2 regions of the Halomonas sp. BC2 genome follow, and region 1 is predicted to be linked to the other one. Evidence: predicted binding sites of a transcription regulator. Region 1 holds the regulator's gene; the other holds the start of a gene.
What was found. Region 1 encodes LexA, which represses DNA repair genes until DNA is damaged. Its sites were predicted from a motif close to TACTGTNTANNTANACAGTA; they were not measured.
Positions count from the first base shown of each region.

Region 2: the regulator LexA is predicted to act here: its motif matches at 10,349-10,368, upstream of B7L71_RS08555 (S24 family peptidase).

Region 1 is NZ_LFGT01000017.1:8,279-22,722, reverse strand. Features, by position in the region: gene acnB (bifunctional aconitate hydratase 2/2-methylisocitrate dehydratase) at 1-1,394, shown strand, start outside; gene rraA (ribonuclease E activity regulator RraA) at 1,538-2,032, shown strand; gene B7L71_RS11705 (glycerophosphodiester phosphodiesterase family protein) at 2,120-4,003, shown strand; gene ggt (gamma-glutamyltransferase) at 4,025-5,812, opposite strand; gene ppsA (phosphoenolpyruvate synthase) at 5,978-8,362, opposite strand; gene ppsR (posphoenolpyruvate synthetase regulatory kinase/phosphorylase PpsR) at 8,704-9,537, shown strand; gene B7L71_RS11685 (hypoxanthine-guanine phosphoribosyltransferase) at 9,547-10,125, opposite strand; gene nagZ (beta-N-acetylhexosaminidase) at 10,156-11,175, opposite strand; gene B7L71_RS11675 (L,D-transpeptidase) at 11,252-11,767, opposite strand; gene B7L71_RS11670 (TetR/AcrR family transcriptional regulator) at 11,745-12,431, opposite strand; gene lexA (transcriptional repressor LexA) at 12,656-13,333, shown strand; gene B7L71_RS11660 (energy-coupling factor ABC transporter permease) at 13,346-14,017, opposite strand; gene purU (formyltetrahydrofolate deformylase) at 14,041-14,444, opposite strand, start outside.
Region 2 is NZ_LFGT01000010.1:708-15,151, forward strand. Features, by position in the region: gene alaS (alanine--tRNA ligase) at 1-2,102, shown strand, start outside; gene B7L71_RS08505 (aspartate kinase) at 2,209-3,459, shown strand; gene csrA (carbon storage regulator CsrA) at 3,651-3,839, shown strand; tRNA gene B7L71_RS08515 (tRNA-Ser) at 3,965-4,057, shown strand; tRNA gene B7L71_RS08520 (tRNA-Arg) at 4,085-4,161, shown strand; tRNA gene B7L71_RS08525 (tRNA-Arg) at 4,229-4,305, shown strand; gene B7L71_RS08530 (tRNA dihydrouridine synthase) at 4,471-5,442, opposite strand; gene B7L71_RS08535 (OadG family protein) at 5,570-5,827, shown strand; gene oadA (sodium-extruding oxaloacetate decarboxylase subunit alpha) at 5,920-7,746, shown strand; gene B7L71_RS08545 (sodium ion-translocating decarboxylase subunit beta) at 7,757-9,079, shown strand; gene B7L71_RS08550 (IMPACT family protein) at 9,184-9,801, opposite strand; gene B7L71_RS08555 (S24 family peptidase) at 9,831-10,250, opposite strand; gene ccmA (cytochrome c biogenesis heme-transporting ATPase CcmA) at 10,509-11,129, shown strand; gene ccmB (heme exporter protein CcmB) at 11,143-11,877, shown strand; gene B7L71_RS08570 (heme ABC transporter permease) at 11,892-12,635, shown strand; gene ccmD (heme exporter protein CcmD) at 12,632-12,886, shown strand; gene ccmE (cytochrome c maturation protein CcmE) at 12,876-13,385, shown strand; partial or broken gene B7L71_RS08585 (heme lyase CcmF/NrfE family subunit) at 13,437-14,444, shown strand, end outside.

The DNA of each region.
Region 1 (14,444 bases):
GCGAGCCGAAGATGTCTACCGTCGGCTCCCAGGACACCACTGGCCCGATGACCCGTGACGAGCTGAAAGACCTGGCCTGCCTGGGCTTCCAGGCCGACCTGGTCATGCAGTCCTTCTGCCACACGGCTGCCTATCCCAAGCCGGTGGACGTGGACACGCACCACACCCTGCCCGACTTCATCATGAACCGCGGCGGTGTTTCACTGCGCCCCGGCGACGGTATCATCCACAGCTGGCTGAACCGCATGCTGCTGCCGGACACGGTCGGCACCGGCGGTGACTCCCACACCCGCTTCCCGCTCGGCATCTCCTTCCCGGCAGGTTCTGGTCTGGTTGCCTTTGCTGCTGCCACTGGCGTCATGCCGCTGGATATGCCCGAGTCCGTTCTGGTGCGTTTCAAGGGTGAGCGTCAGCCCGGCGTCACGCTGCGCGACCTGGTTCACGCCATTCCTCTCTACGCCATCAAGCAGGGTCTGCTGACGGTCGAGAAATCCGGCAAGAAAAATGCCTTCTCCGGCCGCGTGCTGGAAATCGAAGGCCTCGAAGACCTCACCGTCGAGCAAGCCTTCGAACTCTCCGATGCCTCGGCCGAGCGTAGTGCGGCTGGCTGTACCATCACGCTGTCCGAAGAGAGCGTGACCGAGTACCTGAAGTCCAACATCACGCTGCTGAAGTGGATGATTGCCAACGGCTACGGCGACGAGCGTACCATCAGCCGTCGTATCGAAGGGATGGAAGCCTGGCTGGCCAACCCGTCACTGATGCGTGCGGATAAAGATGCCGAGTACGCCGAAGTCATCGAGATCGACCTCAGCGAGATCAAGGAGCCGGTGCTCTGCGCTCCCAACGATCCGGACGACGCTCGCCTGCTCTCCGACGTGGCTGGCGAGAAGATCGACGAAGTGTTTATCGGTTCGTGCATGACCAACATCGGTCACTTCCGTGCCGCCGGTAAACTGCTCGAGAAACAGCCTGCGGGTAGCCTGAAGACCCGCCTGTGGTTGGCGCCGCCAACCAAGATGGATCAGCACCAGCTGACCGAAGAGGGTTACTACGGCATCTACGGCCGTGCAGGCGCCCGCATGGAAATGCCGGGATGTTCACTGTGTATGGGTAACCAGGCGCGTGTGGCTGCCAAGAGCACCGTCGTGTCTACGTCTACACGTAACTTCCCGAACCGCCTGGGGGATGGCGCGAACGTCTACCTCGCCTCGGCGGAGCTGGCAGCGGTCGCCGCGGTGGAAGGCCGCCTGCCGACAGTCGCTGAGTACCAGCGCTACATGGGCGAATTTGACGCCCTGGCCGGCGAAATCTATCGTTACATGAACTTCCACGAAATCGAGGAGTATCAGAAAATCGCCTCGAACGTGATTCCAGTAGCGCAAGAGGCTTAAGCGCCAAGGCTACTGACCCATCGCCGATGCTCGCAACATCGCAGAGACGCTACGCGACTCTGAGCCGATGACCGAACGCCCCTTCCCTTGCAGGTCGGGGCGTTTTTATTACCCACAGTGTCATTCATGGACAGGAGACTCTCATGACGACCACACCTCACGTCGTGACCCCCGATTTGTGCGACCAGTACCCGGACGTCAAAGTACTCGAGCCGATGTTTGCCAACTTTGGCGGCGTCGATAGCTTTTACGGGCCTATTCGTACCGTCAAATGCTTCGAAGACAACTCCATGGTCAAGCAGGCCGTCGCCGAACCCGGCGAAGGCGCCATTCTGGTGGTGGACGCAGGCGGCTCTCATCGCTGCGCCATGTTGGGCGACATGCTGGCTGAACAAGCCGCCAAAAACGGTTGGGCAGGCGTCATCATGTATGGCTGTGTGAGAGACGTAGACATTCTGGCCACCCTGCCACTGGGCGTGCAAGCGCTGGGCAGCCACCCTCGTCGCAGCGAAAAACATGGCGAAGGCCAGCGCGACGTGGCGGTGACCTTTGCAGGCGTCACGCTGCAGGTGGGTCAATGGCTTTACGCCGACAATAACGGCATCATCGTCGCCGAACAGCCGCTCAAGCTCTCTTGAACGCGCCGATCCCCTGCTAACCCGCCAGACTTGTCAGTGGTGGCAGATAGTGCCACCCTGATATTTCATTTTCATGCCACGGACACCATGCAGCCGCTCAAGCCACTGGGCTACGCCCTACTTCGCACCCTTCGTGACCACCTGCGCCCACTGATTGCCTACCACCTGCTATTCACGCTGTTGGCATCGGCCGTGGTGTTGCCACTGGTGGCCTGGGGCTCCCAGCGATTCATGGCCCAGCTCAACCGTACCGTGGTCACCAACGATGCCTTGCTGGCGCTACTGTTCAGCCCCCTCGGGCTGTTCACCCTGCTGGCGGGCCTTGCGGTCACTTTTTTGCTGATCTACTGGCAGCAAGCGGGCATGCTTCAAGTGGCCAGCAGGCCCAAGGACAACCACTACCGCTTGGCCCTGGAGGCCCTGTGGCTCAGCACTCGGCGGCTACCGGCACTGCTGCTGCTGGTGATCCTGCAGGTGGGCGCCCACCTGCTGCTGCTGGCCCCGTTCATGGCAGCCATCGCCTGGCTATACGATCTCTGGCTCAGCGGCCTGGACCCCTACTATCTACAGCGTGTACGCCCACCAGTACTGTGGTACTTCATCGCCTGCGCCTTACCGGTCGTGCTGCTGTGGATGAGCCTGGCGTCGTGGCTATATCTGCGCTGGCTACTGGCGCTGCCGCTGGTGGCGCTGGAGCACTGCCACCCCCTGCAGGCCTTGAAGCGCAGCGTGCACCTCACCCGTGGCTGGCACCGCTCCATTGGCGCAGCGGTGCTGCTGTTACTGCTCGTCATCATTGCCCTACCGATTGCCACCACCTGGCTCTACGATACCCTCGTCACGCCGCTGCTCTGGTGGCTTCCCGAGCACAGTGCCGTGCTGGTACCGGCGATGCTGGCCTACCTGACCGGCTATGTCCTGATCACCCTGACCATCACGTTTCTGGGCATTACCACCCATGCGCTGCTGTCGGCCTGCCTTTACTTGCAGCTTGCCTATCGGGAGGCTCGGCCTGCCGCTCCCGAGAATGCACAGACAGGTCGATTGGCTTGGGCATTGGAAGTGTGTGTCTTGCTAATTGCCGCCCTGCAAGCCTGGTGGATACTCAACAGCTTCGAAATACGCGATGACGTCGCCATCATCGCCCACCGGGGCAGCTCCATGGTGGCGCCTGAAAACACTCTGGCTGCCGTGCGCCAGGCGCTGGAGGATGGTGCCGATGCCGTCGAGCTGGACGTGCGCCTCAGCGCCGACCAGCAGGTCATGCTCTACCACGACCGCACGCTGGCCAGGCTCACGGGGGACCCCAGGGAGTTTGGCGAGCTGACCCGAGCCGAGCTGAGCGAGTTCGATGTGGGTAGCTGGTTTGGCGATGCCTTCCAGAACGAACGAATCGCCGGGCTGGACGAGACCCTGGCACTGGTGAGAGGCCACGCCGCGCTGATGATCGACATGAAGCCGCTACCAGGCCAGGAGGAAGCGTTGGCACAGGCGGTACTGGATGAGCTGGAGGCAGAAAACGATCGCCGCTATCGCTGCTGGGCCACCCAGCATGATGCCTTGGATGGAATGGCTGCCTGCGGCTTCCCGAATACGCTGCTGGAAATGCGCATGGCCACCATGTCCCCCGCGCTGGTCAGCTTCATCAAGCAGCGGGCGCCCGAACTGAGGGTGACACTACTGGCGCAGCTGATACTTCCCGGTACGCTGGACCGCCGTCAATTCGATGCGCTGGGCTTACGGCATAACCGCATTACCCGTCAGGAGGTTCGCCTGGCGGCCCTCTACGGCTATGAAATCCACGCCTGGACGGTCAATGATCGGGCCAGAATGTCGGCGCTGATCGATCTTGGCGTAGACGCCATCATCACCGACTACCCTGACCGCTTGAGAGAATTGCTCGAAGACCGCCACGCCATGAGCGATGGCGGCCTGATGCTGGTGAAACTGCGCAACTGGCTACGTCAGTAGCGCATCGCTGCGGTCGCGGGCTTACTCGCCCATGACCACGCCCTCACGACGCGGGTCGGCGCCACCAAACAGGGTGCCGTCTTCCAGTTTCATGATGGCTTGCAGGCCACTGGTCAATTCCCGCTCACTCACCTGATGGCCGCGCTCACGCAGTGCGTCGGCGGTTTCTTCCGAGAATCGGCCCTCTTCCAGATAGACATCGCCCCCCAGGGTGATGGCATGGGGCAGGTCCAGCGCTTCCTGGGCATCGAGCCCCCAGTCACGCATGGCCACCAGGCTTCTGGCCGTGTAATGAATGATCGCTGCACCACCTGGCGAGCCCAGGCTGGCCACCAGCTCGCCGCTCTCCAGATCGAACACCAGCGTTGGGCTCATGCTCGAACGGGGACGCTTGCCAGGCTCTACCCGGTTGGCCACCGGGCGGCCGTCGCTTTCCGGCTCGAAGGCGAAATCGGTCAGCTCGTTATTGAGCAGATAGCCCCCTGCCAGCCCCGTGCCGCCGTCTGCCAGGATACGTGAGCCGAAGGCTTGTTCGATGGTCGTGGTCATGGCCAGCGCATTGCCATCGCCGTCCACGATGCTGATGTGGCTGGTGCCATACTCGGGCTGTTCGGGCTGGCTGGCAAAGCTCACCTCCAGCTCACCGGGATTGCCAGGCTCGACGCTATCGCCCAGCGACTCCTCGCCCATTAAACGGCTGCGCTGATTGAGATACTCCGGGGCCAGCATCGTAAGCCAGTCGCCTCCCGGTGCCTCGACAAAATCAGGATCGCCGATGTAGCGGCCCCGGTCGGCAAAGGCCAGCCGAGATGCTTCGAGGAACTGATGCAGCCAGCCGCTGCTGGGCACACCGTTATCCAGCGGCGCTTCGATCAACGGCTGCTGATCGAGAATACCGAGGATTTGCATGACGGTGATATGGCCCGACGACGGCGGCGGGAAGCCGCACACTTCCCACTCCTGCCAGGGCGTACAGATCGGCTCGCGCTCCACCGGCTCGTAGCCGCTCAGGTCGTCCAGGCTCATCTCGCCCGGACGCTGCGGATGGGACTGCACTCGGGCCACCAGGTCTTCGGCGATCTCACCTTCATGGAAGGCACTGCTGCCCTCTTCCGCCACTCGCCGCAAAATAGCGGCCAGCGCGGGGTTGGTCAAGGTGTCGCCCACGGCCAGCGGCTCGCCTGCTTCATCGTAGTAGAACGCTCGGGCCAGCGGGTCCTCGCGCAGCGCCGTGTCGTTGGCCAGGCTGGTATGCAGCCGGTGGCTGACGGCAAAGCCCTCTTCCGCCAGCGTAATGGCAGGGGTAAAAAGCTCTCGCCAGGCGAGTTGACCATGTTCGGAGTGGGCCTGCTCCAGCATGCGCAGCACCCCCGGCACCCCCACAGAGAGACCGCTGGCCACCGCGTCCATGAACGGTAGCGGCTCGCCATCTTCCATGAACAGCTCACCGGTGGCCGCCGACGGTGCAGTCTCGCGACCATCGAAGGCCTGCACATTGCTGCCATCGTAGTGCATCAAGAAGGCACCGCCGCCGATCCCACTGGACTGCGGCTCTACCAGGGTCAGCACCATTTGTACGGCCACGGCGGCGTCGATGGCGTTACCGCCGGCCTTGAGCACTTGATACCCCGCGTCAGTGGCCAGCGGGTTCGCCGCAGCAACGGCAAAGGATTCCACGGCCCAACCGGGCTTCTCCTCATACCCTGAGCCTACTTCCGGTGACATCTCGGGGGCCTGGTAGCTAAAGCCCCAGCTCACCATGGGAACGAGTAGTAAGCCCGTCAGGGGGATTGCCCGTTTAGGCAGCATAGTCTTTCTCCTTTTCAGCAGGGTGCAGGCAGATATCGCGTAGGGCCACGGGGGCGGCGTCATCCAGAGCGGTGTCATCCAAAACAAAGCGTAGCCTATAAAACCCGTGCGCCCGGCACAATGGCCGGGCGCAAATCGAACAGCAGGCTAACTAACCCATGGATGTCAGGCGATACTCTCTCCTGCCAGCATGAACCAGGTTTCGAGAACCGCGTCCGGGTTCAGCGATACCGAGTCGATCCCTTGCTCCATGAGCCACTTGGCGAGGTCCGGGTGATCCGAAGGCCCCTGGCCGCAAATCCCCACGTACTTGCCTTGCGCCTTGCACGCCTGAATGGCCATGGCCAGCAGCTTTTTGACCGCTGGGTTACGCTCATCGAACAGGTGGGCCACGATGCCCGAGTCGCGATCCAGCCCCAGGGTCAATTGCGTCAGATCGTTGGAGCCAATCGAGAAACCGTCGAAATACTCGAGAAACTCATCGGCCAGCAGCGCATTGGCAGGCAGCTCGCACATCATGATGATCTTGAGGCCGTCAGGGTCGCTGCTACCGCCGCGCTTCAGGCCGTTGGCGGCCAAGAGCTCGACCACTTCCCGGGCCTCATCGGGGGTACGCACGAAAGGCACCATGATCTCGACGTTGGTGAAGCCCATCTCTTCACGCACGCGCTTCAGCGCCCGACACTCCAGCTCGAAACAGGGGCGGAAGGCGTCGGAAATATAGCGAGAAGCGCCACGGAAGCCCAGCATGGGGTTCTCTTCACCCGGCTCGTACAGCTTGCCGCCAATCAGGTTCTCGTATTCGTTGGATTTGAAATCCGAGAGGCGGACGATCACCCGCTGCGGATGAAACGCCGCCGCCAGGGTGGAAATCCCCTCCACCAGCTTGTCCACGTAGAAACTGACCGGGTCGGCGTACCCTGCCGTACGCAGGTCGATCACCTGCTGAAGGTCAACCGGCAGCGTTTGATAATCCAGCAGCGCCTTGGGGTGCACGCCAATCATGCGGTTGATGATGAACTCCAGGCGCGCCAGCCCCACGCCCGCGTGGGGAAGGCTGGCAAAGCCAAAGGCACGGTCCGGGTTGCCCACGTTCATCATGATCTTGAAAGGAATCTCCGGCATGGCATCGACGCTGGAGACGTTGCAATCGAAGGCCAGCAGGCCTTCATACACATGGCCGGTATCACCCTCGGCACAGGAGACCGTCACGTCGCTGCCTTCCTGCAGCTGCGTGGTGGCATCTCCACAGCCCACCACCGCGGGTATGCCCAGCTCACGGGCAATGATCGCCGCATGACAGGTACGCCCGCCTCGGTTGGTGACGATGGCCGATGCCCGCTTCATGATCGGCTCCCAGTCGGGGTCGGTCATGTCGGTAACCAGGATGTCACCCTCCTGGATCTTGTCCATCTCGTCGGGGCTGAGCACGATCTTGACCGCACCACGGCCAATGCGTTGTCCGATGGCCCGGCCAGTGATCAGCGTGCGGCCCTTCTCGCGCAGTTGGAAGCGCTCCAGCTTGCCGCCCTCCTGCTGGGAAACGACGGTCTCAGGACGCGCCTGCACGATGTACAGCTGGCCGTCATCGCCATCCAGAGCCCACTCGATATCCATGGGCCGCTGGTAATGCTGCTCGATGGTGACCGCCTGACGGGCGAGGTCCATGATCTGCTCGTCGTCGATACAAAACCGCCCGCGATCCTTGTAAGGCACGTCAACGGTTTCCACGGAACGACCTGCGCTGGCATCCTTGCCGTACACCATCTTGATCAGCTTCGACCCCAGGGTACGACGCAGCACGGCGGGGCGCCCAGCGGCCAGCGTGGGCTTGTGCACATAGAACTCGTCAGGGTTGACCGCGCCTTGCACCACGGTCTCGCCCAACCCCCAGGAAGCGGTGACGAACACCGCGTCCCGGTAGCCGGACTCGGTATCCAGGGTAAACATGACCCCAGACGCACCGGTTTCGGAGCGCACCATTTTCTGCACCCCGGCGGACAGGGCGACGTTTTCGTGGGCATAGCCCCGATGGACGCGGTAGGAAATAGCACGATCATTGAACAGCGAAGCAAAGACTTCGTGGACCGCGTGCTTGATGTTGGCCAGGCCTTCGATATTGAGGAAGGTTTCCTGCTGACCGGCAAACGATGCATCCGGCAGGTCTTCCGCCGTTGCCGAGCTGCGCACCGCAACCTTCAGGCCGGGGTGTTTTGCCTGCAACTGCTGGTACGCCTGCTCCAGTGCTGCTTCGAAGGTGGGTGGCAACGGCGTCTCGATGATCCACTGGCGAATACGCTTGCCAGCCTCGGCCAGCGCCTTGACGTCGTCGACGTCCAGCCGTGCCAGGGTGTCGTTGATACGGTCGTTGAGGCCTTCGTGGGAGAGAAACTCGCGATATGCATGGGCCGTAGTGGCGAAACCGCCGGGCACCGTGACACCCACACCGGCCAGGTTGGAGATCATTTCGCCAAGCGAGGCGTTCTTACCACCCACGCGTTCGACGTCCGCCATACCCAGCTGATCGAACCACAGAATGTACTCTTCCACGCAACCCCCTCACTCAGACATTGATGCAACCGTTGGGACGACACCCATTCACGCTGTCACCCTAGCATCGCGGCCCCCTATTCGCCATTGGTCTAACAGCGCAGGGAGTGGAGGATTTTTACAACAACGGCCGGAAACACGGCGTTTATGTAGTCAGGCAGGATGCCGACCTGTTTTCGCGAGCACAATTGCGAGGCCAATCGCAAGTACCCTGCACACGCAAACCCTGCTCACGAAAACCCTGTACTCGAAAACCCTGCACTCGAAAACGTTGTACTGCCATGGCGCACGGCACACAATGAGCGTTCGTAAATCAGTTGGATGAGGGTGGCGGACAGACTATGAAACGAACAGCCTTTTTTATTTCCGATGGCACGGGGATCACGGCAGAAAGCCTGGGGCGCAGCCTGTTGGCGCAGTTCAGCGACGTGGACATCAACATGATCACCAAGCCCTATATCGATACGTTGGAAAAGGCTCAGGCCGTCGCCGAGATCATCGAGTCCACCGCGATGCGCGACGGTGTTCGCCCCATCATCATCGACACCATCGTCGACCAGCAGATCCGCAACGTCATCCGCCAGGCCTCCGGCTTCAAGGTCGATATCTTCTCGACGTTTCTGGAACCGCTGGAACAGGAGCTGGGCACGCACTCTTCCTACAGCGTCGGGCGCACCCACTCCATAGGCAGCGACGATGTCTACATGGATCGTATCCACTCGGTGCATTTCGCACTGGATAACGATGACGGCGCCCGCACCCATCAATACGACAAGGCCGACATCATTCTGGTAGGGGTATCCCGCTGCGGTAAAACGCCGACGTCCTTGTACCTGGCACTTCAATTCGGCATTCGCGCGGCCAACTATCCGCTGACCGAGGACGACCTGGATGAAGATGGTCACTTGAAGCTGCCGAAAGCGCTGGCACCGCACCGGCACAAGCTGTTCGGCCTGACCATCGATGCCCGCCGACTAGCGGCCATTCGCAACGAGCGTCGTCCCAACAGCCGCTACAGCTCCATGGACCAGTGTCTGCAGGAAGTCGAGCAGGCCGAATCGCTCTACCGCAGCATGAACATTCCTTTCATCGACACCACGCGCTTCTCCGTGGAAGAGATCTCCACCCGCATGATTGCCGAAACCGGCCTGGCAAGACGCTTCTCGCCTCGCTAGGCCAGTGCCTTACATGCCCTTGGGTGCAAATATCCCCGGGGCATTTCGCCAGTAGCCCTTGTAGTCCATACCGAAACCAAAGACGTAGCGGTCAGCGACTTCCAGGCTGCAGTAGTCGGCCTTGAGACCGGGCACTGCCTTGCGGTCGTGCTGCTTGTCCACCAGTACGGCGGTGGTCACGCTGGCGGCCTGGGCCTCCTTGCAGTACGCCAGGATGGCCGCCAGGGTGGCGCCTTCATCGAGAATATCGTCGACGATCACCACATGCCGACCCGCCATGGGAATTTCCGGCGAGACCCGCCAGAACAGCTCGCCGCCGCGCAGTTCATTGCGGTAGCGGGTCGCGTGCAGGTAGTCCACTTCCAGGGGAAAGCCCAGCCGCGTCAGCAGATGACCGGTGGTGATCAAACCACCGTTCATGACGCAGTAGAAGACCGGCAACTTATCGCCCAGGTCGCGGGTGATCTCTTCCGCCATGCGGTCAAGGGCACGTTCGACCTGCTCCTGTGAAATCAAACAGTCGGCGTTGTCCATCAACTCGCGCATGGAGTCCAGCGACTCCAGCGCCTCTTTATCCAATTTGGACATCGAGCCTCTCCAAAACAGTCTATGGGTCAATTAGCTGGCGTCAGCCACCAGCGCTTCCAGCCTGGCGTGGGTCTTGCGCCAACGGCCCAGCGCAGCCAGTGCTTCCAGCTGCGGCCGCGCCCGGCCATAACGCAGCTTGGCGGGTCGCTTGTTGAATACGTCATGACAGGCCTGCACCACTTCCAGCGCCGCCTCACGGTCGTTGCAGATCAGCAGCATGTCGCAGCCCGCCGTCAGGGCAGCCCTGGCGCGCTCGGCGGGGCCACCCGCTTCATGGGCGCCGGCCATGCTCAGGTCATCCGAGAAGATGCACCCTTTGAAGCCCAGCGACTCACGCAGCATGCCTAGCCAGCTGGGGGAAAAACCAGCCGGGCGAGAATCGAAGGCAGAGTAGACGATATGGGCGGGCATGACGCCGTTGAGCAGCGTGGCAAGCTGACTGAAGGGCACCAGGTCGCGCTCCTTGATGGCCGAGAGCGGACGTTCATCCACCGGCAGTGCGGTGTGCGAATCAGCCCCCACGCCGCCATGACCGGGAAAGTGCTTACCCACGGCCGCCATTCCCGCTTCGTGCAACCCGTGCACGAAGGCCTGCCCCAGCAAGGCAACGTGCTGTGGGTCTCGGCTGAAGCTGCGGTCACCAATCACGCTGGAAATTCCGCTGTCCACATCCAGCACGGGGGCAAAGCTGATGTCCAGGCCGCAGGCGGCCATCTCCATGCCCAGCAGCCAACCGGCATCCTTGGCCAGCGTCAGCCCCACTGCCTGGTCATCGGCGAAGACATCGCCAATGCGTGCCATCGGCGGCATGCGCGTCACGCCTTGCCGGATACGCTGAACCCGCCCACCTTCCTGATCGATGGCCAACAGCAGGTCACCCCGCACCCCGCGGATGCTGTCGCACAGTTCGCGCACTTGGGTGGCGCTTTCCACATTACGGGCAAACAGAATGACACCGCCGACCGCAGGATTCTTCAGCAGGCGCTTGTCTTCCTTGCTCAGAGTCTGGCCTTCCAGGTCGAGCATGACCGGGCCTAAGGGTTGAGTCATCGTACTGGATCCAGGAAAAAGGGCGTCATTCTAGACCACCCGTGTGAGCTTTCAAAATGAGCAACACCATGTCACTTCAATGCAGCCATACCGGCGTGCCAGGCGGCGCCTGCTGAAACAGCCAGAGCAGGTCGGCATTGCGCAGTCGCACGCAGCCATGGGAAACGGCAACGCCCATGGGCTGGTCAGGGGGAGTACCATGCAGGTAGATGTAGCGACGCTGGGAATCGACACGGCCACCGCGATTGATACCGCGCTCCAGGCCACACAGCCACAGTATGCGGGTCAAGATCCAGTCGCGCTCGGGGAAGTCGGCTGCCAAACCGGCAGAGTAGATTTCTCCGGTCCAGCGACGACCACGAAAGACCGCATCCTCAGGCAGCCCATCGCCAATGGCTGCCCGCACGTAGTGCCAGCCCAGTGGCGTACGGCCACTGCCTTCTTCTTGCCCCACACCGGCCTTGCCCGTGGAAACGGCGCATTCGTGCTTTAGCTCACTCCCCTGCCACCAGCGCAGGCGTTGGGCCTGGGTGTCGATTTCCATCCAGCCACCTTCAACGGGCGGCAGGTCAGCCAATCTGGGCGTTTGCATGAAGCTTCTCATCCACGGTTGCTGCAGGCAACGGCATTGGCGCGCTCATGGCGGCCACCACGACGGGACGCAGACGCCGGATCAAGTCGCGCACCGTTACCTGCTCCTGATAATCCTTGGCAGCAATATCACGCAGCGCATCCAGCCCCGACAGCGTAAAGATCACCGTGCCCAGCATGAAGTGTAGCCGCCAGAAGCGCTCTGCATCCGGCAGCTCGGGGGTCGCCCGGCGCACCAGCTCGGTGAAGCGCGTAAAAACATCGCCATACTGCTGCTGGATGTAGCGCCGCAAGTGCCCTTGCGCCTGGCTGTAGGCCAGCCCCAGCAGCCGCATGAACACTTTCAGGCTGTGGCGCTCGGCAGGCACGGTCAGTACCGTGGTGGCCATGGTTTCCAGCAGCACTTCCAGCGGAATGGGCTGGCCTTCATAGCGCGCTTCCAGCTCATCCAGGGCGGTGTGGAAGCGCTCGGAGAACGGGTCCAGGTAGCGGGCAAACACCGCCTGTATCAGCGCTTTCTTCGACCCGAAGTGATAATTAACGGCGGCAAGGTTGACCCGCGCCTTGCTGGTGATATTGCGCAGTGACGTCTCGGCAAAACCCCGCTCTGCAAAGAGCACTTCTGCCGTATCCAAAATACGTGTGACCGTATCCGACTGGGCCATAGCGCCCTCCCAAAACAGGTGTTTAAAACATGGCGGTTGCGTTGGCGAATAGTATGCCATTCTCCCTGATGGCTCAAACGATAATCCCCTGTGTACCGCAGGTTGCGCTACCTGAGACGTATTGCAACTCATCATGTACTGGACAGAGCAACATACTGTATACTTAAACACATATTGATTTTACGGACATGTAGCGACTGTCTTTTCACTGTTAGGAGTCTGATATGTCACGCCCACTCACTGCACGCCAGCAGCATGTATATGATTTTATCGTGAAGACCATGGGCGAGCTTGGCTACCCCCCTACCCGCGCCGAAATCGCCAAGGCGTTGGGCTTTCGCTCACCCAACGCCGCCGAAGAGCATCTGCGCGCCCTGGAGCGCAAAGGCGCCATCCGCATCATCCGCAATACGTCCCGGGGCATACGCCTGCCCAACCAGGAGCCGCTCGACAACACGCCCCCGGCAGCCGAGCCCACCAGCGCCGCCAACGATGCCACGCCCAATGGGCTGCCGGTGATTGGTGAAGTTGCTGCGGGCAGCCCCATTCTGGCAGCGGAGCATATCGACCGTTACTGCCCGCTGCCGGCAGAGTACTTCACCCCCAAGGCCGACTACCTGCTGCGGGTACGCGGCCTGTCGATGAAAGACGTGGGTATCCTGGAAGGCGACTTGCTGGCCGTGCATCGTACCGACCGCGTGCGTGACGGTCAGATCGTCGTCGCGCGCCTGGAAGACGAGGTCACGGTCAAGCGTTTTAAACGCCAGGGGCATCACGTCACGCTGCTCGCCGAGAACGAAGACTTCGCCCCCATCGAAATCGACCTGAGAACTCAACAGCTGGATATCGAAGGCGTCGGGGTAGGCGTCATCCGAGGCGGCAACGGCCAGGCACTGGGCTAGACCGCCACCCACCTACTGCATATCGATATAGCGATGGTCGTTGAACGTGGCGACCCAGTGCGGGTGGTAGACCAGCAAGATACTCAGCAGCATGCCGGTGATGAAGGCTTCCGAGGGCATCAGCAAGGGTAGAAAGCGGGCATACTCCTGAGCCAGATAGATCGCTTCAGGGTCGGTGCCCGCCACCAGAATCAGCCCGACGGCCGCCAGCCCACCCCCTAGCGTCGCCAGCGCAGCACCGAAAAAACCGCAGGCAAACAGAAACACCATCAGGTTGTCCGGCAAGCGGCGATCCACGATACGCCATACCACCCCCGTGATCACGGCAGGCACCAGCCCCGTCACCAGCACGTTGGCCCCCAACAGTTCCCAGGCATTGCGCCCGATCAGCACCATCGCCACGTTGAGCAGCAGGTTGCTGATCAAGGCCAGGGGCACCTTGAACACCAGCGTCATCAACACCGTAAACACCAGATGCAGAGTCAACCAATCGACCGCCTGAGCCCGCAGCTGCCACATCAGCATCACGGCCAGCGTCGCGGCCATCCAGCGATGCTGCAAACCGGTATCTTCCAGCAGCGGCTGCCAGGGGCGCTGCCACAGCACCCACCCCAGAGCACATGCCGACACCAGCCAGGTAGCCAGCAGTGCCCAAGTGGCCAGCACGCTTTGTGCAAAGGACATGGCGCCCCTCCCCGGTGGGCGAGTTAGCTGAACACGACGGTCTTGTTACCGTGAATCAATACGCGGTCTTCCAGATGCCAGCGCAGGCCGCGGGCCAGCACGGCTTTTTCCACGTCACGGCCAAAGCGCACCAAATCGGTGGGTGTATGGCAGTGGCTGACCCGGTGAATATCCTGCTCGATGATGGGGCCAGCATCCAGCTCTTCGGTCACGTAGTGGCAAGTGGCACCGATCAGCTTGACACCCCGCTCATAGGCCTGGTGATAGGGCTTTGCCCCCGCAAAGGAAGGCAGGAAACTGTGATGAATATTGATGACGCGTCCGGCATAACGCTCGCACAGTGAAGGCGGCAGAATCTGCATGTACCGCGCCAGCACGACACAGTCAGCCCGGGCAGCATCGATCTGTGCCTGCACCTGCTCGAAAG
Region 2 (14,444 bases), on a different contig from region 1:
GTTCCGAGATCTTCTTCGATCACGGCCCGGAAGTCTGGGGTGGCCCGCCCGGAACGCCTGAGGAAGACGGTGACCGTTTCATCGAAATCTGGAACCTGGTCTTCATGCAGTACGACCGTTCAGCGGATGGCACGCTGCACCCGCTGCCCAAACCGTCGATCGATACCGGCATGGGGCTGGAGCGCGTGGCGGCGGTGATGCAGGGCGTTCACTCCAACTACGAGATCGACCTGTTCCAGAACCTGCTGCAAGCCGCTGCCAAGGCCACCGGGCATCCGGACACGACGACGCCCTCGCTGCGTGTGATTGCCGACCATATCCGCTCCTGCGCCTTCCTGATTGCCGACGGCGTCCTGCCTTCCAACGAAGGGCGCGGCTACGTACTGCGTCGTATCATCCGTCGCGCCATTCGCCATGGCCACAAGTTGGGTGCGGCCGAGCCGTTCTTCCACAAGCTGGTGAGCGCGCTGGATGCCGAAATGGGCGATGCCTACCCCGAGCTGCGTGAGGCCAGCGAGCAGATTGCCCGCGTGCTGCTGAAAGAGGAGGAGCAGTTCGCCCGTACGCTGGATCACGGCATGGGGCTGCTGAATGCTGCGCTGGAAGAGCTGCAAGGCGACGTGCTGCCCGGTGAGACTGTGTTCAAGCTGTACGATACCTACGGTTTCCCCTTCGATTTGACCGCCGACGTGTGCCGCGAGCGGGAAGTCACCCTGGATGAAGAGGGCTTCCAGCGTGAGCTGGAGGCGCAGCGTGAACGTGCCCGCGCCGCCAGCCAGTTCGGTGCCGACTACACCGCCTCCATCGACCTGGAAGGCGAGACGCAGTTTACCGGCTACGATCAGCTGGTCGATAAGGCCACCGTGATGGCACTCGTGGATAGCGAAGGCAATGCACTGGCGGCCCTGGAAGCGGGCCAGAAGGGCACCGTGGTGCTGGATCGCACGCCGTTCTATGGCGAGTCCGGCGGCCAGGTAGGCGACACAGGCTACCTGCACGTCGACGGTGGCCGCTTCCAGGTCACCGATACCCAGAAGCAGCGCGGCCATCACCTGCATCAGGGTGTGATGGTGGAAGGCTCGCTGAGCGTGGGTGCCAGCGTGCGCGGCGAGGTGGATGCCAGCCTGCGTACTGCCACGCTGCGCAACCACTCGGCGACCCACCTGCTGCACGAAGCACTGCGCATGGTGCTGGGGGATCACGTTCAGCAGAAGGGCTCGCTGGTCAACGCCGAGCGCCTGCGCTTCGACTTCAGCCACTTCGAACCGATGACCGCTGAACAGATTGCCGAAGTGGAGCGCATCGTCAACGCCCAGATTCTGGCCAATGCGCCAACGAAAATCGAACAGATGAGCCTGGCTGAGGCCAAGGCCAAAGGCGCGGCGGCGCTGTTCGAAGCGAAATACGCCGATAGCGTGCGCGTACTGACCATTGGTGCCGATGACTTCTCCATCGAACTGTGTGGCGGTACTCACGTGAGCCGCAGTGGTGACATCGGCTGCTGCCACGTGATCAGTGAAGTGGGCATCGCTTCCGGCGTGCGCCGTATCGAAGCGATTACCGGGGAAAACGCGCTGGCCTACTTCCGCGAGCAGGAGGCCCGCGTACAGCGCTTGGGCGAGCGTCTGAAAACCAAGCCCGAGCAGGTGGAAGCACGCGTGGAATCGCTGGTCGAGCGCAACCGCAGCCTGGAGAAAGAACTGGAGCAGCTGAAGGCCAAGCTGGCCAGCGCGGCAGGTAGCGACATGCTCAGCCAGGTGCAGGAAGTGGCGGGTGTGAAGCTGCTGGTCACCCAGCTCGAAGGCGTCTCTGGCAAGGACCTGCGCGGCGTGTTGGATCAGCTCAAGAACAAGCTTGGCTCGGGCGTCATCATGCTGGGCGTAGCCGATGCCGATGCTGGCAAGGTCAGTCTTATTGCAGGTGTCACGGCTGATCTGACCGGCCGTGTGAAGGCTGGCGAGCTGGTCAACCATGTGGCGTCGCAGGTTGGCGGCAAAGGAGGCGGTCGCGCCGACATGGCTCAGGCGGGTGGTAGCCAGCCCGATGCGCTGCCCGGAGCGTTGAATAGCGTTCCGGCCTGGTTGGAAAACACGCTTAGCTAAATGAGAAGGCCGGTGGCATTATTTGCTACCGGCCTTTTTGTACGTCAGGAAAATTGGCAATAACAACATTCACCCTCCATTCCCGAACGTAAAGGAAAAACGGCATATGGCACTATACGTACAGAAGTTCGGCGGCACTTCGGTGGGCTCTGTCGACCGTATCAAAGCCGTGGCGGAAAAGGTCAAGGGCTTTCGTGATCAGGGGCACCAGGTCGTCGTCGTCGTCTCTGCGATGAGTGGCGAAACCAACCGCCTGACCGATATGGCGCATGCCCTGAACGAAGACCCCGCCCCGCGTGAAATGGATATGCTGCTCTCGACAGGCGAGCAGGTCACCATCTCTCTGCTGGCTATGGCGCTGCAGCACATTGGCGTCTCGGCAACCTCGCACACCGGCGCACAGGTAGGCATTCATACCGATAGCGCGTATACCAAAGCGCGTATCCAGCGTATCGAAACCGACGATCTGAAAGCCGATCTGGACGCTGGCAAGGTCGTGGTGGTCGCCGGTTTCCAGGGGGTGGACGAAAACGGCAACATCACCACGCTGGGGCGTGGCGGCTCGGACACCACTGGTGTGGCGCTGGCAGCGGCCCTGGGGGCTGATGAGTGCCAGATCTATACCGATGTGGACGGTGTTTACACCACCGACCCGCGTGTCTGCTCCAAGGCTCAGCGCCTGGAGAGCATCACGGTAGAGGAAATGCTGGAACTGGCCAGCCTGGGCTCCAAAGTGCTGCAGATTCGCGCGGTGGAATTCGCTGGCAAGTACAACGTACCGCTGCGGGTTCTGTCGAGCTTTGAAGATGGCCCTGGCACCCTGATTGTTGCAGACTCTGACCAAGACGAGGACTCTATGGAAGAACCGCTAATCTCCGGTATCGCGTTTACCAAGAACGAAGCCAAGCTGACGCTGCTGAATACCCCCGATGTGCCCGGCGTTGCCTCGCGTATTTTAGGTCCGATTGCCGACGCCAACATTGAAGTGGACATGATTGTCCAAAATGTAGCACCGGCAGGTGATTACACCGATTTCACCTTCACGGTGGCAAAAGGTGACTACAAGGCCACCAAGAAGCTGCTGGAAGAGACCGTCATTCCCGATCTGGGCGGCGGTGAACTGCGCGGCGACGACAACATTGCCAAAGTGTCGCTGGTAGGTGTCGGTATGCGTTCACATGCCGGCGTAGCATCGAAGATGTTTCGCGTGCTGGCCGAAGAGAACGTGAATATTCGTATGGTATCGACGTCTGAAATCAAGATTTCCGTGGTGATCGACGAAAAACACATGGAACTTGCGGTCAATGCCTTGCATAAGGCATTTGGCTTGGATAAGGCCGATAGCGAATCTGAATAACACTTGTCCCTCAAACCTTCTACGCTGAGGGTACTCGCTGCCGTGTGGTGGTGGGCTTCCATTCAACGGGAGGTTAAGGTGTCATAGGGTTAAAGCCATTGGTAGCAGGGGTCACCATGCCGCATAATGGCGTGGTGGCGCTACCGGCGGACACATCCCGTTGTATCAAACGTCTGAGAAGGAGATCAGCCATGCTCATCCTAACCCGCCGCGTTGGCGAAACGCTGATGATCGGTGATGAAGTCACCGTCACAGTGTTAGGTGTGAAAGGTAATCAAGTGCGCATTGGTGTCAACGCACCAAAAGATGTCGCGGTACACCGTGAAGAGATCTATCAGCGCATTCAGCGTGAACGCAATAGCGAAAGCGAAGTGGAATAAATGGCCGCCAGTGTTGTGCTCAAAAAGGGCGCTGTAGCGGTAACTATCAGGGCGGCGTGAAAAAAAATCGGCACAGGGGTGGACACCAGTCCCCATAATCGGTAACATTCGCGCCGTGCTGTTGAGGAGAGGTGGCCGAGTGGCTGAAGGCGCTCCCCTGCTAAGGGAGTATAGGGTTTATAGCCCTATCGAGGGTTCGAATCCCTCTCTCTCCGCCAGCCGCACCATGTAACATCGTTAGCTATGCGCCCGTAGCTCAGCTGGATAGAGTACCTGACTACGAATCAGGTGGTCGGAGGTTCGAATCCTCCCGGGCGCGCCAAGTTGCAAACGTAAGGTTTTGATGTTACAGTGGATTCATTGCTTTTCGAGAAAAGCATGACTGTCAAGCGCCCGTAGCTCAGCTGGATAGAGTACCTGACTACGAATCAGGTGGTCGGAGGTTCGAATCCTCCCGGGCGCGCCAGATTTCAAAACCCGCTCTCTTATTAGAGAGCGGGTTTTCTGCTTCTAGCCTGACCAACGTAGCTCGCACGTTGCTCTTGCGATCGTGTAAAGCGCCCCCGCATCTTGCGGAAGGGCGCTTTTTTTTGGTTCGTAAGCGTTGGGGTCTGAGTCAGGGGGCGAAGCGTTACGGCACCAGGCTGTCGAGCAGTATGTCCAGGTCCGTGACCCGCTTCAGGCGCTGAAAGTGCTGCTCGGCTTCGCCATTGCCCTGGCGCATTTGTGCCAGCCACTGTTTTACCAGAGAAACCACGACGCGATCGGGTAGCTGTTGGCGTTGATGCTCGGCGTACTCTTGTAGCACGCTGGCACGCATTGCCCAGGTGGTATCCGGCAGCCGCTCGCCGGTTTCCTGCCAGTGGCGAATGCGGGGTGCCAGCCAAGGGTCAGCCAGGGCGCTGCGGCCCAGCATGACGTCATGGCAGCCCGACAGCGTGCGCGCCTTCCAGTAGTCTTCCAGCGTCCAGATATCGCCGTTGGCCACCACGGGGATGTCCACGTGGTGACGAACTCTGCCGATCCACTCCCAGTGCGCGGGCGGGCGGTAGCCCTCGTCTCGGGTTCGTCCATGCACCACCAGCCGTGCGGCGCCGCCTGCCTGGGTCGCCTGGGCGCAGGTTACCGCCATGCGTCGATTGGCGAAGCCCAGACGTATCTTGGCGGTGACCGGAATCTCACCGGCCAAGGCATCAGCAACCGCCCTGACAGCCTGGTAGACCCGCTCGGGCTGGCGCAGCAGGGAGGCGCCGCCATCGTGACGGTTGACCAGCTTGGCCGGGCAGCCAAAGTTGAGGTCGACGCTGATGGCGCCCAGTGCTAGCGCCTGACGGGCATTCTCGGCCAGCGCGCTGGGGTCGGAGCCGAGTAGCTGCAGGTGCACCGGGATGCCGCTGGGAGTAGCCACAGGGCGCTGTTGGAGCTCAGGGCAGTGCTTGTAAAACACCCTGGGGGGAAGGCGGGTATCCACCACCCGCACGAACTCTGTCACCGTCCAGTCGAAACCGGGCTGGCGGGTGAGCAGGTCGCGGGTGAGTGCGTCGATGACCCCTTCCATTGGCGCAAGGCCAATCTTGCCTTTATGTAGTAAATTAACAACCATGACTTCCACTATGGCGCGATTGCATTCTATGCTGGATGTGGCAGGTTAGTGTATTACCCTTACTCCGCCAAGCGCCGCTGGAGGCGTTTGGTGTGCCAACCACCTTACACAACAAGGAGAGCGCGCTATGCAAGGGTCGGAGTTGCTCCAGGAGGGGCTCGCCCTGATGGGGCTTGGTATGGGGTTTGTTTTTGTTTTTCTTACGGTTTTGGTGATCAGTGTCACGCTGATGTCGAAGCTGGTTGGGCGTTTTCAGCCCGCACCGGTGGCACCGGCTGCCAAGCGGAAAGGCCGTCAGACCGCTGCTCAGGCAGGCCTTGACGATGAGGTGGTGGCCGTGATCAGTGCTGCAGTGCACCGTTATCGGGCTGCGCATCGCCGTTAACGGCGGAATGGATAACGAATACACTCCCTCTTCAAGAATGAATTTTGCTAAATTTACTACAAGTCAATAAAGCTAAACGGTGAGTCACGACCATGAACGATGTAAAACGTCCGCTAGGAATCACTGATGTTGTGTTGCGCGATGCCCACCAGTCGCTATTCGCGACCCGGCTGCGGCTCGACGACATGCTGCCTATCGCCGAAAAGCTCGATAAGGTCGGGTACTGGTCGCTGGAGACCTGGGGCGGCGCCACCTTCGATGCCTGTATTCGTTATCTGGGTGAAGACCCTTGGGAGCGCATTCGTGCCCTGAAAGAGGCAATGCCCAACACGCCGCAGGCAATGTTGCTGCGCGGGCAGAACCTGCTGGGCTACCGTCACTATGCCGACGATGTAGTCGACAAGTTCGTCGAGCGTGCCAAAACCAACGGCGTGGATGTATTCCGCGTGTTCGACGCCATGAATGACCCGCGCAATCTGGAGCGTGCCATCAAGGCGGTGCGCGCTGTGGGTGGTCATGCCCAGGGGACCATTTCCTATACCGTCAGTCCGGTACATACCCTGGATAGCTGGGTAGATCTTGCGAAAACCATTGCCAACATGGGCGCGGACTCTCTGGCTATCAAGGATATGGCGGGGCTGCTGACGCCCTACACGGCGTTCGAGCTGGTGACGCGTCTGAAGAAAGAGCTTTCCATTCCTGTTCACCTGCACTGCCACGCGACGACAGGGCTCTCGACATCCACCATTTTGAAGGCTGTGGAAGCCGGGATCGATAACGTGGACACGGCTATCTCCTCGATGTCGATGACCTATGGGCACAGCCCTACTGAATCCGTGGTGGCAATGCTCAAGGATACAGACCGTGACACGGGGCTGGACCTGGAGTTGCTGGAGGACATCGCCGGTTATTTCCGTGAGGTACGCAAAAAGTATGCGGCGTTCGAGGGCTCGCTGCGGGGGATCGACTCACGCATTCTGGTGGCGCAGGTGCCGGGCGGCATGCTGACCAACATGGAGAGCCAGCTGAAAGAGCAGGGTGCTGGCGACAAGCTCGATGACGTGCTGAGTGAAATTCCGCGTGTGCGTGAAGACCTGGGATTCATCCCGCTGGTAACGCCGACCTCGCAGATCGTGGGCACCCAGGCTGTGATGAACGTCATGATGGGCGAGCGCTACAAGTCGATTTCCAAGGAGGTCCAGGCGCTGTTGAAAGGTGAATACGGCTCAGCGCCTGCCCCCTTCAATGTGGAGCTGCAAAAGCGCGTGCTGGAAGGTGGCGAGCCGATCACTTGCCGCCCTGCGGACAACCTGTCACCGGAAATGGAGCGCCTGGCCTCGGAACTGAAAGAGAAAGCCAGTGCCGACAAGCTGCGCCTGGCAGAAGGCGAGCGGCAGGTGGATGACGTGCTGACCTACGCGCTCTTCCCGCAGATTGGCCTGAAGTTCCTCAAGAACCGTGACAACAAGGAAGCCTTCGAGCCCGCGCCACAAGCAGCAACAAACGCGGCCGTGCCTGCCAAGGCAGAACCGGCGGTACCTGCCACCGTGGTCAACAGCGGCCCGGAAACCTATACCGTCAAGCTCAACGGCAAGGCCTATGTGGTCGAGGTGGCCCAGGGCGGCGATATTGGCGAGATCAAGGAGCAGGCTGCCGCCAGTGGAGGCGCTAGTGCTGGAGCGGGTGCGGCAGAAAGCGCTGGAGGAAGCGGTGAAAGTATCGATGCGCCGCTGGCAGGCAACATCTTCAAGGTCAACGTACGCCCTGGCGATCAGGTGGCCGAGGGCGATGTGGTGATCATTCTCGAAGCCATGAAGATGGAGACCGAGGTGCGTGCCAGCAGCTCCGGAACGGTGTCCAAAGTCAATGTCAGCGAGGGCGATAGCGTCGCCGTTGGCGATGCGCTGATCGAGCTTTAAGGGCACCGGCATGGAAAAACTAATCACCTTATGGGAAGGCTCCGGGCTTTATAACCTGCAGCCTGGCCAGGCGGTCATGGTACTGGTAGGGCTGGGTCTTCTTTACCTGGCGATCTACAAGAAGTTCGAGCCTTTGCTGCTGGTACCCATCGGCTTTGGCGGCATTCTGGCCAATATCCCGGAAGCGGGATTGGCCATTTCAGCGCTCGATCAAGCCATCGAAGTGGCCAGGCCCGCCGTGCTACAGCAGATGGCGGCTGCACTGGGCGTCACGCTGGACCCGTTGTCAGGTGTCGAGGGGTGGCGCGAAGTGCTGAAAGCCGTCGCTCACGACACGGCAGCCTACGACCAGCTACGCGCCGCCAAGGACATTGCCTTGGGGGCAGGCTACAGCGATGGTGTGCTGTATAGCTTCTATAGCGTTGCCATTGCCTCGGGTATTGCGCCGCTGCTCATTTTCATGGGCGTGGGGGCCATGACCGATTTTGGTCCCCTGCTGGCCAATCCGCGTACGCTGTTTTTGGGCGCGGCGGCCCAGTTCGGGATTTTTGCTACGCTGTTTGGGGCGGTGCTGCTTACCTCTCTGGGCGTCATGGACTTTTCGCTCAATCAGGCGGCCGCCATCGGCATCATCGGCGGGGCGGACGGGCCGACGTCGATCTATGTGTCCAGCATGTTGGCGCCAGAACTGCTGGGTGCCATTGCCGTGGCGGCCTATGCCTACATGGCACTGGTGCCGCTCATCCAGCCACCCATCATGCGGCTGTTGACCACCGAAAAAGAGCGCAAGATTGCCATGACGCAACTGCGTCCGGTCTCCAAGCTGGAGAAGGTGATCTTCCCGCTGATGCTGCTGATTGCCGTGGCGCTGTTCCTGCCTGACGCTGCGCCACTGCTGGGCATGTTCTGCTTTGGTAACCTGATGCGTGAGTGTGGCGTGGTGGAGCGACTGTCGGATACTGCGCAGAATGCGCTGATCAATATCGTGACCATCATTCTCGGCCTGTCCGTGGGTTCCAAGCTCATGGCCGAGAGCTTCTTGAGCTTCGAAACGCTGGGCATTCTAGGGCTGGGTATGGTTGCCTTCGCTATCGGCACGGCAGCAGGCGTGTTGATGGCAAAGCTCATGAACATGGTCAGCAGGATGCCCATCAACCCGTTGATTGGGGCAGCAGGGGTGTCGGCGGTGCCGATGGCCGCACGGGTCGCCAACAAGGTAGGCCTGGAGGCAAACCCGCATAACTTCCTGCTGATGCACGCCATGGGGCCGAACGTGGCCGGGGTGATTGGCTCGGCGGTGGCCGCCGGGGTCATGATCAAGTACCTGGGATAGAGCTGGTACTTATAGATAGAACGGGTACTTGGCGATAGAACTGGGCTGAACCCGAGTCTGAGCTGTGTCACGGCTTGCCGAGCCTTCATCGGCAGGCCGTGAACTTACAGTGCTTCGAATGCCACGGCCGTTTTCAGGCGATTCTCCAGACCGCTGATATCCAGCGCCACGTCGCTGGGCCAGCCGATGGTCAGGCACACGCCATGCCCATCGTACTCAGCCTGTTCCACAGGCAGTTCCTGCTCTTCACACCAGGCTCGGGCCTGCGCTTCATGGGCGAAGCCTACACGTAACCGGTAGCTGTCGCGCTCGATCACCTCCCGGGTAGGCAGTGTTTCCAGCGCCGCGTTGACGGCCTGGGCGTAGGCTCTGGCCAACCCACCGGTGCCCAGCTTGGTACCGCCAAAGTAGCGAATGACCACGCAACCCACTTCCCCTAGCTGGCTACCTTGCAGCGCCTGAAACATGGGCCGTCCCGCCGTGCCGCCGGGCTCGCCGTCATCCGAAAAGCCAATGCGGGTCTGCTCCCCCGGTGGGCCAGCGATAAAGGCGGTGCAGTGGTGGCTGGCATTGGGGTGGGCGATTTTGGCGGCCTGGAGCAGGGCATCGAAGGCGCTGGTGCTGGGGGCGTGGCATAGCCAGGTCAGAAACTGGCTTTTCTCTACCTCGGTCTCGGTGGAGTGCCACGCCTCGGGGGCAATGTCGGGAACGTGGTAACGCAAGCAGGACTCCTGGCCAACATGAGCGCGAATCAGTGGTGCCGAGTCTGCCGGGTGTGGTGCGCCACGCCCATGACCATGCCCAGCACCTGGATGTCGCCATTATGCAGGAATAGCGCGGGCACTGCTGTATCTTCGGGGCACAAGTGCACCCCCAGGCGGGTAATCGATAAATGGCTCAAGGGAAGCTGGCGATCGTTGATGGTCAGGGTGGCCGTTTCCTGCTGGGTGTCGTGCTGATGGCGATGAATGATGAGCAGATCACCGTCGAAGAGCTGGCTGGCCTGCAAGCGGTCGCCGCGAATGCGTAGGGCATAGGTGTTGTGCCGGGTCACTTGACCGTCCTGGTTTACCTGGCGGTGGGGAGAGGCAAGGCGCTGACGCACGTTAGACGGTGGCAGCGGTTGAGAAGGTACGTGAGACGTTATCTGGGGGGCGAGGCAGATCGTCATTGTGTTCTCCCATGCAGCGCCTGTGCCAAGGCGGTCGAGTGAGCGAATGGATAGGCGTGGCTGAAGAGGTGTCTATCCATACAGTGGTTACAGTATAATCCTGTTTTTGCATACAGTGCTAGTACTGTTTGAAGCGTGGGTTTTGTGGCGAGGGCTTGAGCTGTGTCATGCTGCGACCCCAGGCCGCAGAGCGTGACTGGCGAGAAAGCGCCTTTCCGTGTAGAGTTCGACCCAAAATTAATGCGTCTGGAGAGTCTCTTGAGCCTGTGCCTGCAAGCCCGACAACTGGCCTGTGAACGCGATGATCGTTGGCTATTTGAAGGACTTGACCTCGACATCAAGGGCGGCGAGATCGTCCGTATCGAAGGCCCCAACGGCAGTGGTAAAACCACGTTGTTGAAGATCCTCTCCGGCCAACTGACCGACTACCGTGGCGAGCTATTCTGGAACGGTGCCCCCATGCACCAGACCCGTGAACATTTTCTCGCAAACCTACTCTATCTAGGGCACGCCCCCGGCGTTAAAGCGGGCCTCACGCCATTGGAAAATTTGGCGTGGTATCAAGCGCTCAATGGCGAAAAGGGCAGCGATCAACAGCGTGAGCAAGCGCTGTTCGAGGTTGGTCTGGCGGGCTTTGAAGATGTCCCGGCAGGACAGCTTTCCGCTGGTCAGCAGCGGCGTATTGCCTTGGCAAGGTTGACGCTGACCCCGCGCGCGCTATGGGTCCTGGATGAGCCTTTCACGGCGATTGACCGCCACGGTGTCATGGCGTTGGAAGCGCAGCTGGTCGCACATGCTCAGTCTGGCGGCTGTGTTCTGGTGACGACCCACCATGCACTGACCGAATCATCGGTGCTGAGACGTATTCAGCTGGGGTAAAAAGGAGTCAGCGTTGCAACGTTCACACGCTCTATCGAGTGCCCCTGAGGTGGTCCTGCATACACCGCAGGGGGGGCTTGGAGTGGCCATTCATGCCACGCTCAAGCGCGACCTGACGCTGATGTTGCGGCGCAAGGGTGAGGTGCTCAACCCGCTGGTGTTTTTTGCACTGGTCATCACGCTGTTTCCCATTGGCATCTCGCCTGACCCTGTCTTGCTGGCCAGCATTGCGCCGGGACTGCTGTGGGTAGCGGCGTTGCTGGCAGCCCTGCTGTCACTGGATAGTCTGTTTCGCAGCGATTTCGAAGACGGCAGCCTGGAGCAGCTGCTGTTGGCCCCCCAGCCGCTGGCGGCGCTGGGGCTTGCCAAGGTGGCCGTGCACTGGCTGTTGACCGGGCTGCCGCTGGCGCTGATGGCGCCGGTGTTGGGCATCATGCTGTCGCTACCAGCAGGCAGCTACGGGGTGCTGGCGCTGTCGTTGGCGCTGGGCACCGCGAGCCTGAGCCTGATAGGGGCCATTGGCGCGGCGCTGACCGTGGGGCTGGCCAAGGGCGGGGTACTGCTGTCCCTGCTGGTACTGCCGCTGTATATCCCGGTTCTGATTTTTGGGGCGGGCGCGGTGCAGGCCGCCATTCTGGGTGATGGGATGGCCGCTCACCTGGCCATACTGGGGGCGCTGCTGGCGGTGTCGCTCATGCTGGCACCCTGGGCGATTGCCGCGTCGCTACGCATCAGTATTAACGGTTAAAGGATGGGAAGACCATGTGGGGCTTTATAAATAAACTGCGATCTCCCAAGTGGTTTTATGCGATCAGTGCCAAGCTACAGCCCTGGTTCTGGGTGGCAGCCGCGCTGTTGCTGGCCGTGGGCACCGTTTGGGGACTGGTGTTCGCCCCGGCCGACTACCAGCAGGGCAACAGTTTTCGCATCATCTATGTGCATGTGCCTGCTGCGTTTCTGGCCCAGTCCATCTTTGTCTCCATGGCTATCTCCGGGCTGGTGTTTATGGTCTGGAAAATCAAGGTCGCCGACATGTTGGCCACCGTGATTGCGCCGCTGGGTGCCGCCATGACCTTCATCGCGCTGTTTTCCGGCGCCGTCTGGGGCGTGCCCACCTGGGGCACCTGGTGGATGTGGGATGCTCGGCTCACCTCGATGCTGATCCTGCTGTTCCTCTATCTTGGGGTCATCGCCCTGCGTGGCGCCTTCACCAGCCGTGACAGCGGGTCGCGGGCAGCTTCCGTGCTGGCCATGGTGGGTGTGATCAATATTCCGATCATCAAATACTCCGTCGATTGGTGGTACACCCTGCACCAGCCCGCTACGTTCACCATCACCGGGCGCGCGGCCATGCCCATGGAAATGTGGGCACCGCTGCTGATCATGGTGCTGGGCTTCTACAGCTTTTTTATCGCGCTTGCCTTGATGCGTACCCGCAGTGAAATTCTGCGCAGGGAAGCCAACAAGCGCTGGGTGCGTGAACTCGCCGAGGAGGTGAGCCAGTGACCTTTGCCTCGCTGAACGAATTCTTTGCCATGGGCGGCCACGGTCTCTATGTGTGGGCCGCCTGGGGCGTAACTGCGCTTCTGATGTTAGGGATCCTGCTGCATGCTCGCCTGGAGCGGCGCCAGTTGATCAAGGGAGTCAAACGCCGCATGCGTCGTGAAAAAGCGCAGCGCACGGCTTCCCCCTACGGTACTACGGCTGCGCAGAACCCGGTTAACTCTGCTCAAGGGGATGTTCGCAATGACGCCTAAACGCAAGCAAAAGCTGTTTATCTTTCTGGGCCTGGTCTCGCTGACCGCCATCGCCGTGGGGCTCACGCTGTATGCGCTGCGCGCCAACATCAACCTGTTCTTCAGCCCGGTACAAATCGCCCAGGGGGATGCCCCTCTGGACCGCCAGATTCGTGCCGGTGGCATGGTCCGAGAGGGCTCGGTACTGCGTGACCCCGACAGCCTCGACGTAGCGTTCACGGTGACCGACTACGTGGACGATGTCGAGGTCTACTACAGCGGCATCCTGCCCGACCTGTTCCGTGAAGGGCAGGGCGTGGTGGTGGTGGGCCAGCTGCAGGCCGATGGCCGACTCTACGCCGATAAAGTGCTGGCGCGTCACGACGAAAACTACATGCCGCCGGAAGTCGCCCAGGCACTGAAAGAAGCGGGCTATTCGCCCGCTGATTTCCAGGCCAAGGCCGCCGAAGTGGGTAAGCGCCTGGAGCAGCAGGGCGTTCCACAAGCAAGCGATTACTAACGGCTTATCCCTGCAATATTCGGTAATGCTTACTGCCAATGCGGAGCGCTCATGCTGATTAAAATGATTCCTGAAATTGGCCACTTTGCGCTGGTTATCGCGCTATTGATGGCGATCGTGCAGGCCGTGATGCCGCTGCTGGGAGCCGCTACCCGCCGCCCCCTCTGGATGGCCTATGGTTACCCCATGGCAACCGGCCAGTTCCTGTTCGTGGCCATTGCCTACCTGTGCTTGACCACCAGCTACATGCTGGATGATTTCAGCGTGGCCAACGTGGCCAACAACTCCAACTCCCTGCTGCCTTGGTACTACAAGTTCAGCGCCGTCTGGGGCAACCATGAAGGTTCGGTCCTGCTCTGGAGCCTGATGCTGGCAGGCTGGGGCTATGCGGCTTCGGTGTTCTCCAAGGAGTTGCCTCGGGACATGGTGGCTCGGGTGCAGAGCGTCATGGGCATGGTGTGTGTCGGCTTCCTGTTGTTCATCCTGATGACCTCCAACCCCTTCGAGCGGCTGCTGCCCAACATGCCCGCCGACGGCGCTGACCTGAATCCGCTGCTGCAGGACTTCGGCCTGATTGTTCACCCGCCGATGCTTTACATGGGCTACGTGGGCTTTTCGGTGGTGTTTGCGTTTGCCATTGCGGCGCTGCTGGGGGGGCGTCTGGATGCCGCCTGGACCCGCTGGGCGCGCCCCTGGACCAACATTGCCTGGGCGTTTTTGACCGTGGGCATCGCGCTGGGTAGCTGGTGGGCCTATTACGAGCTTGGCTGGGGCGGCTGGTGGTTCTGGGACCCGGTGGAGAACGCTTCGCTGCTGCCCTGGCTGACGGGCACGGCGCTGGTACACTCGCTGGCGGTGACCGAGAAGCGCGGCTCGTTCAAGAGCTGGACCGTACTGCTGGCCATCTCGACCTTCTCGCTCTCCTTGCTGGGTACGTTCCTGGTGCGTTCGGGCGTGCTCACCTCGGTCCACGCATTTGCCAACGACCCGTTCCGTGGCTTCTTCATCCTGATGTTGCTGGCCATCACGGTCACCCTGTCGCTGCTGGTATTTGCCCTG